2 regions of the Nanhaiella sioensis genome follow, and region 2 is predicted to be linked to the other one. Evidence: a T-box and tRNA genes for the amino acid it is inferred to sense, from the RefSeq annotation. Region 2 holds a T-box; the other holds one or more tRNA genes.
What was found. A T-box is a leader RNA that pairs with one kind of tRNA and senses whether it is charged. The one in region 2 lies ahead of tyrS (tyrosine--tRNA ligase), so its partner is inferred to be a tRNA-Tyr.
Positions count from the first base shown of each region.

Region 1: it encodes a tRNA-Tyr, which carries the amino acid that the T-box ahead of tyrS (tyrosine--tRNA ligase) is inferred to sense. The anticodon was not compared.

Region 1 covers NZ_JBKAEG010000001.1:2,016,665-2,023,324, forward strand. Annotated here, with positions in the region: gene cdaA (diadenylate cyclase CdaA) at 1-514, opposite strand, end outside; gene V1503_RS09445 (anti-sigma factor family protein) at 927-1,553, opposite strand; gene sigW (RNA polymerase sigma factor SigW) at 1,571-2,134, opposite strand; gene rocF (arginase) at 2,431-3,333, opposite strand; tRNA gene V1503_RS09460 (tRNA-Lys) at 3,503-3,575, opposite strand; tRNA gene V1503_RS09465 (tRNA-Gln) at 3,593-3,667, opposite strand; tRNA gene V1503_RS09470 (tRNA-Tyr) at 3,685-3,769, opposite strand; tRNA gene V1503_RS09475 (tRNA-Thr) at 3,783-3,858, opposite strand; tRNA gene V1503_RS09480 (tRNA-Val) at 3,870-3,945, opposite strand; tRNA gene V1503_RS09485 (tRNA-Glu) at 3,947-4,021, opposite strand; tRNA gene V1503_RS09490 (tRNA-Thr) at 4,038-4,110, opposite strand; tRNA gene V1503_RS09495 (tRNA-Asn) at 4,112-4,186, opposite strand; rRNA gene rrf (5S ribosomal RNA) at 4,194-4,309, opposite strand; rRNA gene V1503_RS09505 (23S ribosomal RNA) at 4,393-6,660, opposite strand, start outside.
Region 2 covers NZ_JBKAEG010000001.1:607,306-613,965, reverse strand. Annotated here, with positions in the region: gene V1503_RS02840 (hypothetical protein) at 1-69, opposite strand, end outside; gene V1503_RS02835 (cytochrome D1 domain-containing protein) at 188-1,186, opposite strand; gene V1503_RS02830 (phosphotransferase) at 1,591-2,349, shown strand; gene V1503_RS02825 (hypothetical protein) at 2,431-2,829, shown strand; T-box leader at 2,967-3,177, shown strand; gene tyrS (tyrosine--tRNA ligase) at 3,217-4,458, shown strand; gene V1503_RS02815 (IS110 family RNA-guided transposase) at 4,617-5,855, opposite strand; one part of gene V1503_RS02810 (IS3 family transposase) at 6,149-6,660, shown strand, end outside.

The DNA of each region.
Region 1 (6,660 bases), 1.4 Mb from region 2:
CATCATGAAGTGGTGTATTTGGGATAAAAATATTGATAAGCAATTCGGAAGAAACCTTAGCATGAAGTGGTATTCCTGTTTCAATATAATCGCTCATCCCTGTTTCACGCTCAATCGTAATCAAAGCGCCAATACGACGTTTTGCCATATAATCTGTAGCTTTTACAATGGCTTCAATCGAGTTTGCTTGTTCTTCTTCCTCATTAATCGTAATTCTTGAAAAGAATCTACCTCGTCCTAATTGTTCTAGTGCACGACGTAGCTCAGGCTGAAAAATAATAATGATAGCTAAAAATCCCCATGTTATCACTTGATTCATTAACCATCCTAACGTTTTTAAGCCTAAATACTGACTTAATATGTGAATGGTTATAATAACAGTGATTCCTTTGAGAAGCTGTACAGCTCTCGTTCCTCGTACGACCATTATTAGCTTATAGATAACATACCAAACAACGAGAATATCGACGATAATACCTAGATAATTAAAGATTGAGAGACCCTCTGAAGACATTCTCACACTTCCTCCATTATTCAAGTACTTGACTTACTCTTCTATATAAATATGACTATTATAGCATATATCATACTAAACCTAATTAAACCTAAAATAATGTATTATATATTATTATTAGTATTAAGTTTTTTCGCAAACGTTGTAGCCAACGTGAAATTTACAAAAAAGCTATATGGGGCCTTCATTTCATAAAAAAATAGACGCTCTTTTCGTAAACCTTGTTCCTTTTTCTACTTTAATTTGAGTAACTGGTGAATATTATATGGTTTACATGGTTTTAGAGGAGAAAAGATGCTCCTCGCTTAGAGGTATTCGCGTTTAACTCTTATTGCACAAACCAACAATTACTGCGAAAACAACCTTAGAAAAAAAGGGCATCTTTATTAAGATGACCCTCATTATTCTGTATCTACTTTGACTGATCTTGGTCAAATAGATTTACTGTATCCTTTGCAATATCCTTTAGATGATACCATAACCATTCAAATAATTCATTAATTTCCTTAATTTCGCCCGTAACATTACCAGCAGAAGCAAGATACTGATCTCCATTAATCACTGTTGCATCACCGTTAATTTCCCCTTCTATTTTGAGCGTACCATTTTTTACAATGACTGGCCCTTCAACTATTTCACCTTCTGGAACGGTCACAGTAGTGTTTTGGATAATTAGATTCGGTTGCTTAGATACAGAAAACTGGTCATCCTCTGTCCAGTTTGAAAAAATACTACCTGCCATTAAGACGATAAAAAGCGATGCCGCTGTTAGAAAAGGATGATTTCTCAACCAACGCCTTGCGCCAGCTGATCGTTTTTCTTTAGGCAAACTTTGCATGACGTTATTTGTGAAATTGCTAGGTGCCTCTACATGTGAAATACTTTGGACGAGCGCAATTGATTTTTTAAGTTCATGGAAGTGCGCCTCACAGTCTTCACAACTTTTCACATGATCAATTAACAAGTTTTTATCTTCTAGTGAAATATCTTCATCTAAATATTCATGCATTAAATAAACAATGTTCTCAGGACATTTCATTTTTAATCACCCCTTCATTATACATTTCGAAGTTGGTTTCTTAATGCTTCTCTACCACGATGAATCCGTGTCTTTACCGTACCTATAGGTAAATCCAATATTTTACTAATTTCTTTCAAAGGTAATTCATCAATATATTTCAATACGATGACTGTACGATATTTTTCTGGAAGCTTCAATATTTCGCCTTGGATCGTTTCATGTAATTCTAGTCTCTCAAGCTCTTCTTCAGGCAAAGCTTCATCGGCAGCTACATTAGAATACATAGTCAGCCCGTCTGTTCCAGAAACTTCTGCATCTAAATAATAGTCTGGTTTCTTTTTCCTAATTCTATCAATTGAAAGATTTGTAGCAATTCGGTATAACCAAGTCGAGAATTTGAGATCTTGATTAAAGCTTTGAATATTTGTATATGCACGAATAAAAGCTTCTTGGGCAATATCCTCAGCCTCATGACGATTTCCGAGCATTCTATAGCATAATTGAAATACTTTATCTTTATAAATCTCTACAATTTCTGCAAATGCGTTTTGATCTCCTTTAATAACTTGTTTTATTCTTTTTTTTACAATTGTTTCCATATTATTCATACCCCCGCTCCATGCGGCTAGCTTATTTACGTCTCTAACTTATAAAAGGTTTCAAAATATGCATATAAATATTTTAACAAAATTAAGGAGGGGTGTGTTTAAAATAGTATAATTTCCATGAGGATTACAAAATTCGATGATATAGGAAGGGAAAGTTCGTAATAAAGAGAGAGTTTATAGTAAGCAATCATTTCTAATATATTATATTATCTATAGTCAACGTGTTTCTTAATAAAATTAGGTGGAGATTTCACTCCACCTAAAAACACAGTCCATACATCTATTCATTAAAGTAGTTTTTCTCCAAATAGCGAGCCAATTAATGCTACTGCAACAGTAGCTGTAGTATTTCTTTCATCAAGTATAGGGTTTACTTCAACAAATTCAGCAGATGTAATAATATTTGCTTCTGCTAACATTTCCATTGCTAAATGGCTCTCACGATAGCTTATCCCACCAATTACTGGTGTGCCTACACCTGGAGCATCATGTGGATCCAAGCCATCTAAATCTAATGACAAGTGTACACCATCAGTACGATCTTTAAGGTAATTAATAGCCTGCTCCATAACATTAGCCATACCTAAACGATCAATCTCATGCATTGTATAAACAGTTATACCTTTTTCTTTAATAAGTTCTTTTTCTCCGTCATCAAGTGATCTTGCACCAATAATAACGATATTTTCAGGTTTAACCTTTGGAGTATATCCTGCTATCTCTGTTAAGGTCTTATGACCAATACCCATACTTGTTGCTAACGGCATTCCATGGATATTTCCTGTCGGAGAGGTTTCCTCTGTGTTTAGATCTCCATGAGCATCGTACCATATCACACCTAAATTATTATAACTCTTCGCAACTCCAGCTAATGTTCCAATGGCAATACTGTGATCTCCACCAAGAACTAATGGAAAACGTTTTTCTTTAATTACCCCCTGGACTTTATCTGCTAAACGTTCACTCGCTTCAGCAACCGCTTTCAAGTTTCGGAGTTTATGATTTTCAACGATAGCATTTGCTCTCTCAGGTTTACCAATTTCAATATCCCCTAAATCTTCTATTTCATAAGATAAATTCTCAAGTCTTTCTGTAACACCTGCGTAACGAATTGCGCTAGGTCCCATATCTACCCCTCTACGCATTTGTCCTAAATCCATAGGTACCCCAATTATTGATACTTGTTTCATCACAACATTTTCCCCCTTCTAGACTATACTTATATTTTATCTGTAATAGCATCAATGATTCAACTTAACAACATTTTGTATATATATACAAAAAAACATCTAAATCACATGATTTAGATGTTTCTGGTAGTATGTATTTTTACCTATCAAAAAGATATCGTCTTAAGAGTGAGCCATGGAGGACTCGAACCTCCGACCCTCTGATTAAAAGTCAGATGCTCTACCAACTGAGCTAATGGCTCAAAACAAAAAACTAAAGTGGCTGGGCTAGCTGGATTCGAACCAGCGCATGACGGAGTCAAAGTCCGTTGCCTTACCGCTTGGCTATAGCCCATTATTATTCAAAAAACATGGTGGAGGGGGACGGATTCGAACCGCCGAACCCTCAGGGAGCGGATTTACAGTCCGCCGCGTTTAGCCACTTCGCTACCCCTCCATATGTTTATAGATGGTGCCGGCGAGAGGACTTGAACCCCCAACCTACTGATTACAAGTCAGTTGCTCTACCAGTTGAGCTACACCGGCTTAATATTTAATGGTGGAGGATGACGGGATCGAACCGCCGACCCCTTGCTTGTAAGGCAAGTGCTCTCCCAGCTGAGCTAATCCTCCGTGGTGACCCGTACGGGATTCGAACCCGTGTTACCGCCGTGAAAGGGCGGTGTCTTAACCACTTGACCAACGGGCCAATACTTTTCATTGTAAGCTCCCAACCGGGCTTGAACCGGTGACCTCTTCCTTACCATGGAAGTGCTCTACCTGCTGAGCTATGGAAGCATGGCTCCACAGGCAGGATTCGAACCTGCGACCGATCGGTTAACAGCCGATAGCTCTACCACTGAGCTACTGTGGAACAATGAGCCTGGCAACGTCCTACTCTCACAGGGGGAAACCCCCAACTACCATCGGCGCTGAAGAGCTTAACTTCCGTGTTCGGTATGGGAACGGGTGTGACCTCTTCGCTATCGCCACCAGACATTATATGTAGGAATAAGTTGATATTCCTTCAAAACTAGATAATAGACATTCATTGAACAAAGCTTGCTCTGCATTTCTAACTTGGTTAAGTCCTCGATCTATTAGTATCTGTCAGCTCCACGTGTCACCACGCTTCCACCTCAGACCTATCAACCTCGTCATCTTCGAGGGATCTTACTAGCTTACGCTATGGGAAATCTCATCTTGAGGGGGGCTTCATGCTTAGATGCTTTCAGCACTTATCCCTTCCACACATAGCTACCCAGCTATGCCCTTGGCAGGACAACTGGTACACCAGCGGTGTGTCCATCCCGGTCCTCTCGTACTAAGGACAGCTCCTCTCAAATTTCCTACGCCCACGACGGATAGGGACCGAACTGTCTCACGACGTTCTGAACCCAGCTCGCGTACCGCTTTAATGGGCGAACAGCCCAACCCTTGGGACCGACTACAGCCCCAGGATGCGATGAGCCGACATCGAGGTGCCAAACCTCCCCGTCGATGTGGACTCTTGGGGGAGATAAGCCTGTTATCCCCGGGGTAGCTTTTATCCGTTGAGCGATGGCCCTTCCATGCGGAACCACCGGATCACTAAGCCCGACTTTCGTCCCTGCTCGACTTGTAGGTCTCGCAGTCAAGCTCCCTTATGCCTTTGCACTCTTCGAATGATTTCCAACCATTCTGAGGGAACCTTTGGGCGCCTCCGTTACTTTTTAGGAGGCGACCGCCCCAGTCAAACTGCCCACCTGACACTGTCTCCCGAAGCGATTAGCTCCGTAGGTTAGAATTTCAATACAGCCAGGGTAGTATCCCACCGACGCCTCCACCGAAGCTAGCGCTCCGGTTTCTACGGCTCCTACCTATCCTGTACAAGCTGTACCAAAATTCAATATCAGGCTACAGTAAAGCTCCACGGGGTCTTTCCGTCCTGTCGCGGGTAACCTGCATCTTCACAGGTACTATAATTTCACCGAGTCTCTCGTTGAGACAGTGCCCAGATCGTTACACCTTTCGTGCGGGTCGGAACTTACCCGACAAGGAATTTCGCTACCTTAGGACCGTTATAGTTACGGCCGCCGTTTACTGGGGCTTCGATTCAGAGCTTCTCCTTACGGATAACCCCTCCTCTTAACCTTCCAGCACCGGGCAGGTGTCAGCCCCTATACTTCGCCTTGCGGCTTCGCAGAGACCTGTGTTTTTGCTAAACAGTCGCCTGGGCCTTTTCACTGCGGCTTCTCAGGGCTATTCACCCTAAAAAGCACCCCTTCTCCCGAAGTTACGGGGTCATTTTGCCGAGTTCCTTAACGAGAGTTCTCTCGCTCACCTTAGGATTCTCTCCTCGCCTACCTGTGTCGGTTTGCGGTACGGGCACCTCTCACCTCGCTAGAGGCTTTTCTTGGCAGTGTGGAATCAGGAACTTCGGTACTATATTTCCCTCGCCATCACAGCTCAGCCTTTATGACAAGCGGATTTACCTACTTGTCAGCCTAACTGCTTGGACGCACATATCCAACAGTGCGCTTACCCTATCCTTCTGCGTCCCCCCATTGCTCAAATGGTGAGGAGGTGGTACAGGAATCTCAACCTGTTGTCCATCGCCTACGCCTTTCGGCCTCGGCTTAGGTCCCGACTTACCCTGAGCGGACGAGCCTTCCTCAGGAAACCTTAGGCATTCGGTGGAGGGGATTCTCACCCCTCTTTCGCTACTCATACCGGCATTCTCACTTCTAAGCGCTCCACCAGTCCTCTCGGTCTAGCTTCGCTGCACTTAGAACGCTCTCCTACCACTGTCCGTAAGGACAGTCCACAGCTTCGGTGATACGTTTAGCCCCGGTACATTTTCGGCGCAGAGTCACTCGACCAGTGAGCTATTACGCACTCTTTAAATGGTGGCTGCTTCTAAGCCAACATCCTGGTTGTCTATGCAACTCCACATCCTTTTCCACTTAACGTATACTTTGGGACCTTAGCTGGTGGTCTGGGCTGTTTCCCTTTCGACTACGGATCTTATCACTCGCAGTCTGACTCCCAAGTATAAGTCTTTGGCATTCGGAGTTTGACTGAATTCGGTAACCCGTTGGGGGCCCCTAGTCCAATCAGTGCTCTACCTCCAAGACTCTTCACTTGAGGCTAGCCCTAAAGCTATTTCGGAGAGAACCAGCTATCTCCAAGTTCGATTGGCATTTCACCCCTACCCACACCTCATCCCCGCACTTTTCAACGTGCGTGGGTTCGGGCCTCCATTCAGTGTTACCTGAACTTCACCCTGGACATGGGTAGATCACTTGGTTTCGGGTCTACGACCACGTACTATTTCGCCCTATTCAGACTCGCTTTCGCTGCGGCTCC
Region 2 (6,660 bases):
GGAGTGAGTTTTAGTATCAATGACTGAAACATTAGTTGAAATAACATTTGTAACATATGCACAGCTCATTAACCACCTTTAGTGAAAAATGTTAATTCATTATATGTGAAGAGATGGGAATAAATTTAAAAAGAAAATGTAGTAACTTCAATGATAGTTGTGGTTACTAGAGTCCTTGAAAAGCTAACTAAAAAGGTGGAGATGCTGTTACATAAGCTAACTTTCCATCCGGTGTGAAAACTACAAAACCTGGAGGAAAATCAACTTGAATAGTAGCGATAACAGAATGAGTCTTTACATCAATAACAGATACGGATCGGTCTGGACTATTAACAACATAAATGAGTTTTCCATCTGGTGAAATATCTAGGTTTACAGGCGTTTGCCCAACTATTATAGTAGCGATAACAGAATGGGTTTTTGTGTCAATAACAGATACAGAATTATTACCACTATTTGTAACAAAAACAAGCTTTCCATCTGGTGTAATAGCGTTGTTTAATGGACCAGTGCCAACCGGAACATTTGCAATAACAGAATGAGTTTTTGTATCAATTACTGATGTAGAACCGTCTGCAATAACAACATAAGCTAGTTTCCCGTCTGAGGTTAAAGAAATCCTATTTGGGGAATCCTGAAGATCCAGAGTAGCAATAACAGTATGAGTTGTAACATCAATAATAGTAACTGAATTATTGAGATTAGTAACATATGCAATTTTTCCATTTGGGGTAAATAAAACTGATGATGGGCTTTGGCCAACTAAAATAGAAGCAATGATAGAATGTGTTTTTATGTCAATGGCAGAAACAGTCCCCACCAAATTATTGTTAACTACATAAGCAAGTTTTCCACTAGGAGAGATTTTTAGATTAACAGGAGTTTGTTCAACTGGGACAATAGCAACAATAGAATGAGTTTTCGTGTCAATAACTGTAACGTTATCATTACCTTCATCAACAACATAAGCAAGTTTTCCATCTGGTGTAATTGCCAAAGAAAAAGGTCTATTTACTTGGGCTGTAGAAATCAACGAATGAGTTTTAACATCAAAAACAGAAACATCTGAAGTGTCCCCAATATAAGCTAGTTTCCCGTCTGGTGTAAAAGCAGGGGTTGAACGAGATCCAACAGGAAGAGTAGTAATAACTGAATGGGTCTTAACGTCAATAACAGCGGTAGGCAAAAAATCACCTCATTAAATTATTTGTTATAACAAAGGTATGTGGGGAATTCTTATTTTGTAGATACAGAAGAAAGTTTTAGTAAACACAAGATAGATTGTGTTTGATAGGGGGATGTTCAGAAGATAAAAGAATGAGAGATTAAATGTATAATATGTTAAATTCACCTAATGATATTCAACAATATGGCGCAAGAATATGGTATAGCGAGTTCCCGACTATACCTATTAAAAATAGGACAACCACAAATGTTACTGGCAGAACTCATAATACGAAATGGCGCGTATATCGATTAACGCGCCATTTCGTATGTCTATTCATGAAATGAAAGAGTATTCTCTAATTAAATGGAAATTCATGTTAAAATATTGGTAGTTATGTGAAGTAGTTGAAAGGAGCGATATGAATGGATTTAGGAGCCCCACTAGCATTAGGAAATACTGCGAAAATTTATCTATATCATGACAGGATTGTCAAAATATTTAATGACTATTTGCCTCCTACAGAAGCTTTATATGAGGCAAATAAACAAAAATATGCCTATTCATGTGGATTACCTGTTCCTAAAGTTTATGATGTAACAAAAATAAATGGAAAACAAGCAATAATAATGGAATATATTTATGGGCGAACGATGGGTGACCTTCTATTACAAAACAGTGATCAAGTAGAATACTATATGAATATTTCCATTGATATACAACAACAAATCCATATGGTTAAGGCTGATCCAATTGAGACAATGTCTGAAAAATTAACACGTCAAATTGATGAAGCTCCTAATTTAAGTAATACCTATAAGTCAACTTTAATTCATCATTTAAATTCGATGACTTTTGAAAAAAGGCTTTGCCATGGAGATTTTCATTTGTTTAATTTGATTATGTCAGAGAATAAAGTGATAATTTTAGATTGGGTTGATTCGAGTGCAGGAGATTTTTATGCAGACATATGTCGTACTTACATTTTATATTTTAATTTTTCAAAAGAAATAGCTGATATGTACTTAAGGCTTTATTGTGAGAAAAACAAATTATCTAATGACGATATTCTTAAGTGGGTTCCAATTATTGCGGCGGCAAAATTATCTGAGAATATATCGACTGAAGAATCTGAAAGTCTTATAGATATAATAAGCAATTTCATACCTCATATACCTTATTAGGTGTATTCTTCTAATAATATGATGAGGACTGAGGTATGTGACTAGTCTTAATGAATTCTATAAAAATTGAGGAGAGATTTTTTGAGGAAGAAAAGGTATATAATATTAGGTCTATTTGTAATATGTATAGTTGTAATCACAATTTACATGAAAAAGCCAAACAATAGTGAATTTGTTAAGTGGTTTAAAGAAAGTTATAACGTTCGGTGTGAAGATGCTGATTGTTATGTTATAAACATAGGTAACCAATATGAAAAAACAAAAGATAATAGATTTTATTTTGCAGAAGGGTACTATGATAACTCAATAGGTTTATTCGCAATGGCAATGCAAACAAAACGAGTTTATAGAAAAGTTGGTGAATCTAATCAATTTTTTATTATCGAAGTAAAGGGGTTTTTCGGAAATTTCAAGGTATTAGAATTAAGACCAAATAAAGTAGATATATCTCAACTGGAGTATGATTTTAAGAATAATTAATATGAATCTGTTATTCAGCAAAATGGCGCTTTTCAGTAATAGAATTGTGTTTATCAATAATGATTTGTTATTATTTTTTTTTATAAAGTTGATTTATTATTATATGTTCTGTAAAATGATTAAAAATTAAAATAATAACATAAGTGATGATAGGATTTAGTAGTTTATTATCTCCCTGTATTTAGAGATCTGATGGTTGGTGGAAATCAGAACAAAGATAAGAACGAATTACCTCCTTGAACTTTCTTTGTGAACACAAATTAGCAAAGAACGGATGAACCGTTATTCGATATAAGTGGAAGAGGAATCTTCAATTAAGGGTGGTACCGCGTTAACCACGTCCCTTTTTAGGGACGTGGTTTTTTATATATAGAGGAGGAAGAATAAATGGGAAATGTCGAGAAACTTACTTATGAACAAGCAATGGAGGTTGAGAGGCAACTGAGAATATACAAAAATGGGGTTCAAGAAATTATTCCAGAAGCAGAACTGAAAGATAAGATTTCAAGATCTTTATTAGAGAATGAGCCATTAAAAATTAAATTAGGTTTAGATCCTTCAGCTCCTGATGTTCATTTAGGTCATACTGTTGTATTGAATAAACTGAAACAATTTCAAAATAATGGGCACATTGTTCAATTAATTATAGGTGATTTTACTGGGAAAATAGGAGATCCTACTGGTAAATCTGCAGAGAGAAAGCAATTAACTGATGAAGAAGTAAAGAAAAATGCTAAAACATATTTTGATCAATTTAGTAAAGTATTGGATATGGATAAAGTAGAGTTATATTACAATTCAAGATGGCAGTCATCACTGAATTTCGAAGATATAATTCAACTTTCATCAAAAATAACCGTTGCACGTTTAATTGAGAGAAATGATTTCTCTAATCGTATAGCTACAGGGAAACCAATTTCTCTTCACGAATTTTTCTATCCTCTAATGCAGGGATATGATTCAGTTGTTTTAGAAAGTGATGTTGAGTTAGGTGGAACTGATCAACATTTTAACGTTTTAATGGGAAGACATCTACAAGAGCATTATGGAAAAGAAAAGCAAGTGGTGATGATGCTACCATTAATAGAGGGTCTAGACGGTGTAGAAAAGATGTCAAAATCAAAGAACAACTATATAGGTATTGAAGAAGAACCTAGCCAAATGTTCGGAAAAACTATGTCAATACCTGATAGTTTAATACTCAAATATTTTAACCTAGTAACGGACTTATCAATAGAGGAAAAGCAACAAATATCTCAGGGGTTAAAAGACGGTTCTCTCCATCCAAGGGATGCGAAAATCTACTTAAGTAAAACTATAGTAGATATATTTCATGGTAAAGAAGCTTCAGAAAAATCAGAAGAACACTTTAGAACAGTATTCCAAAAAGGTTCAATTCCTAAAGACATACCAGAAGTAAAGTGGAATGAATCTCTTAAGGTACCAATAGTTGAATTATTGGTTAAATTGAGGATGCAAAGCTCCAAAAGTGAGGCTAGAAGAATGATTAACAATGGTGGTATTAGGATTAACACCACTAAGATAAATGACTCAAACCTTGTAGTTGATATCGAAGATGGTATGATACTCCAGGTGGGGAAAAGGAAATTTGTTAAAATAAAAGTATAAATATGTAAAGTCTATCTTCAACAAAACCAGCTAATAGTTTGTCAACATTTTTCAATAAAAAAATTTAATTATCCATGTTATACTAAAATTGTCCATGACAAATAACCTTCCGAATATGCAGTTTGGAAGGTTTTTCATTTGGTAGTTAGATATAGTAACTAGGTTATATCTTGGAAGGTTGTTTTGCTTTTTAATAAGGCATAAATCCAATGTAACAGCTTATTCACACATGCGATAATCGCAACCCTAAATGGTTTACCTTCATCGCGTTTTTTATCATAGAACTCTCGTAGTTTCTTGTTTCGTGCAATGATCTCATCAGTTGTCTTTTGCTTTCTGGAATCACGAATTCCACACCTTACAGCCATATATAGAGATCGTCTTAATCGGCTAGATCCTCGTTTAGTAATTTTGTTTTGAGTAGCTGTAAATCGACCAGAAGAGTAAACACTAGGGTCTATTCCTGCAAATGCAACTAACTTTTTAGGGTGATTAAACCTTTCTATCTCTCCAATTTCTGAGAGGATTGTTGCTGCAATTTTTTCTCCGATACCAGGGATAGATTGGATTATCTCATACTCTTCCATCTCTTCAGCGAGGGCATCTATTTCAGCTGCTAACTTTGATAGGTGCTCTTCGTATTGAAGAACGATATTGATTAATATCTTAAGATTAAAAATGTGACTGTCATACATATTATGTTGAAATGGATTTCTTTCAGCTGCCTCAATAAGTTTCACTGCTTTCTCTTCAGCCCACTTACTTGATCTACTCTTGCACAGAGACGAAATGATGCCGACTAGCTCTGAATTAGATACTTTTAATACAGACTCTGATGTAGGGAATGTATTAAGGACATTTAAAGAGATTCTGGAATATAGATCTCCAAAAACACCTCGATACTCAGGAAATAGTTGATCTAATAGAGTTTGTAATTGTAATTTTGTTTGAGATGAGACACTTACAATTGCCTCCTGTTGTCGGGTTAGGTTTCTCAGATTTAATAAATGAAGTCCTCTTTTTCTATGAGGTTCTAACTCTTCCTTGTAGAAAAGCTGGCAAAGTTGATACGCATCTACAGGGTCTGTCTTTACCTTTCTTAGATTTGTACTACGTGAGCGATGAGACACAAGTGGATTCACCATAATATACACATAGTCTTGTTCATCTAAAAACTGGACAACAGGTGAATGGTAAGAACCAGTTGACTCAAAGATAACCGAAGGTTTCAACCCACCTGATACTTTTGTAACTTCCTCTAAGAAATCTAATAAGCTATTTAAACCATCCAAAGTATGCTTAACACTAAAGCTTTTCCGATAAGCTTTACCTTTATTTAAAAAGGCTTGAACATGGCTCTCTCCTTTTGAAACATCCAGACCAACCACTGGATTCATCTATCAATCCCCTCCTACAAAAATGAATTAGTCGGTAACCCCTAAGCTTCTTGTAATGCCATAGGTTCGCTTGTTAAACGGGATCTATGTCCCAACCAGCCAAAAACATGTTTATACAAGTAGAGGGCGAACAGTTTTGTTGACGGGATCAAGTCCCACTGGCGCTGCGTTCTACCCCGACTACCGCTATCATAAGACCTCATGAAAAAAGGTCAACCAGAAAAAACTGATATGCTCCCCTTAAGGTAGACAGATTAAAAAATAAAATCTGATTACCTTAAGGGGGCTTTTTTATGTCCAATAAATTTTTCTCTATTGAATTTAAACATGAAGTGGTGAGGGCATATAACAACGAAAACTTCACTCTAAAAGAGCTAACAACAATGTACCAAATTCCTAAAAATACTATTTATAAATGGGTAGAGCGATTTGAGAAAAGTGGAATTGATGGGTTAATTGACTCTAAAACATGGAAAAACTACTCCAAAGAATTAAAGGAAGCTGCAGTTAAAGATTATTTGTCAGGGGAATACTCTCAACGTGAGGTTGTTCGTAAATATGAAATTTCGAGTTGTTCCGTCCTTGAGAAATGGGTTTACAAGTATAATAGTCATAGTGAATTAAAAGATACGAAACAAGGAAGGACAAGGACTATGACTAACGGAAGAAATACGACTTGGGAAGAACGGATACAAATTGTAATGGACTGTTTAGAGAATGGCAAAGATTATCAAACAACAGCTGAGACCTACAAGGTCTCTTATCAACAGGTGTACCAATGGGTTAAGAAGTATGAAAATGGTGG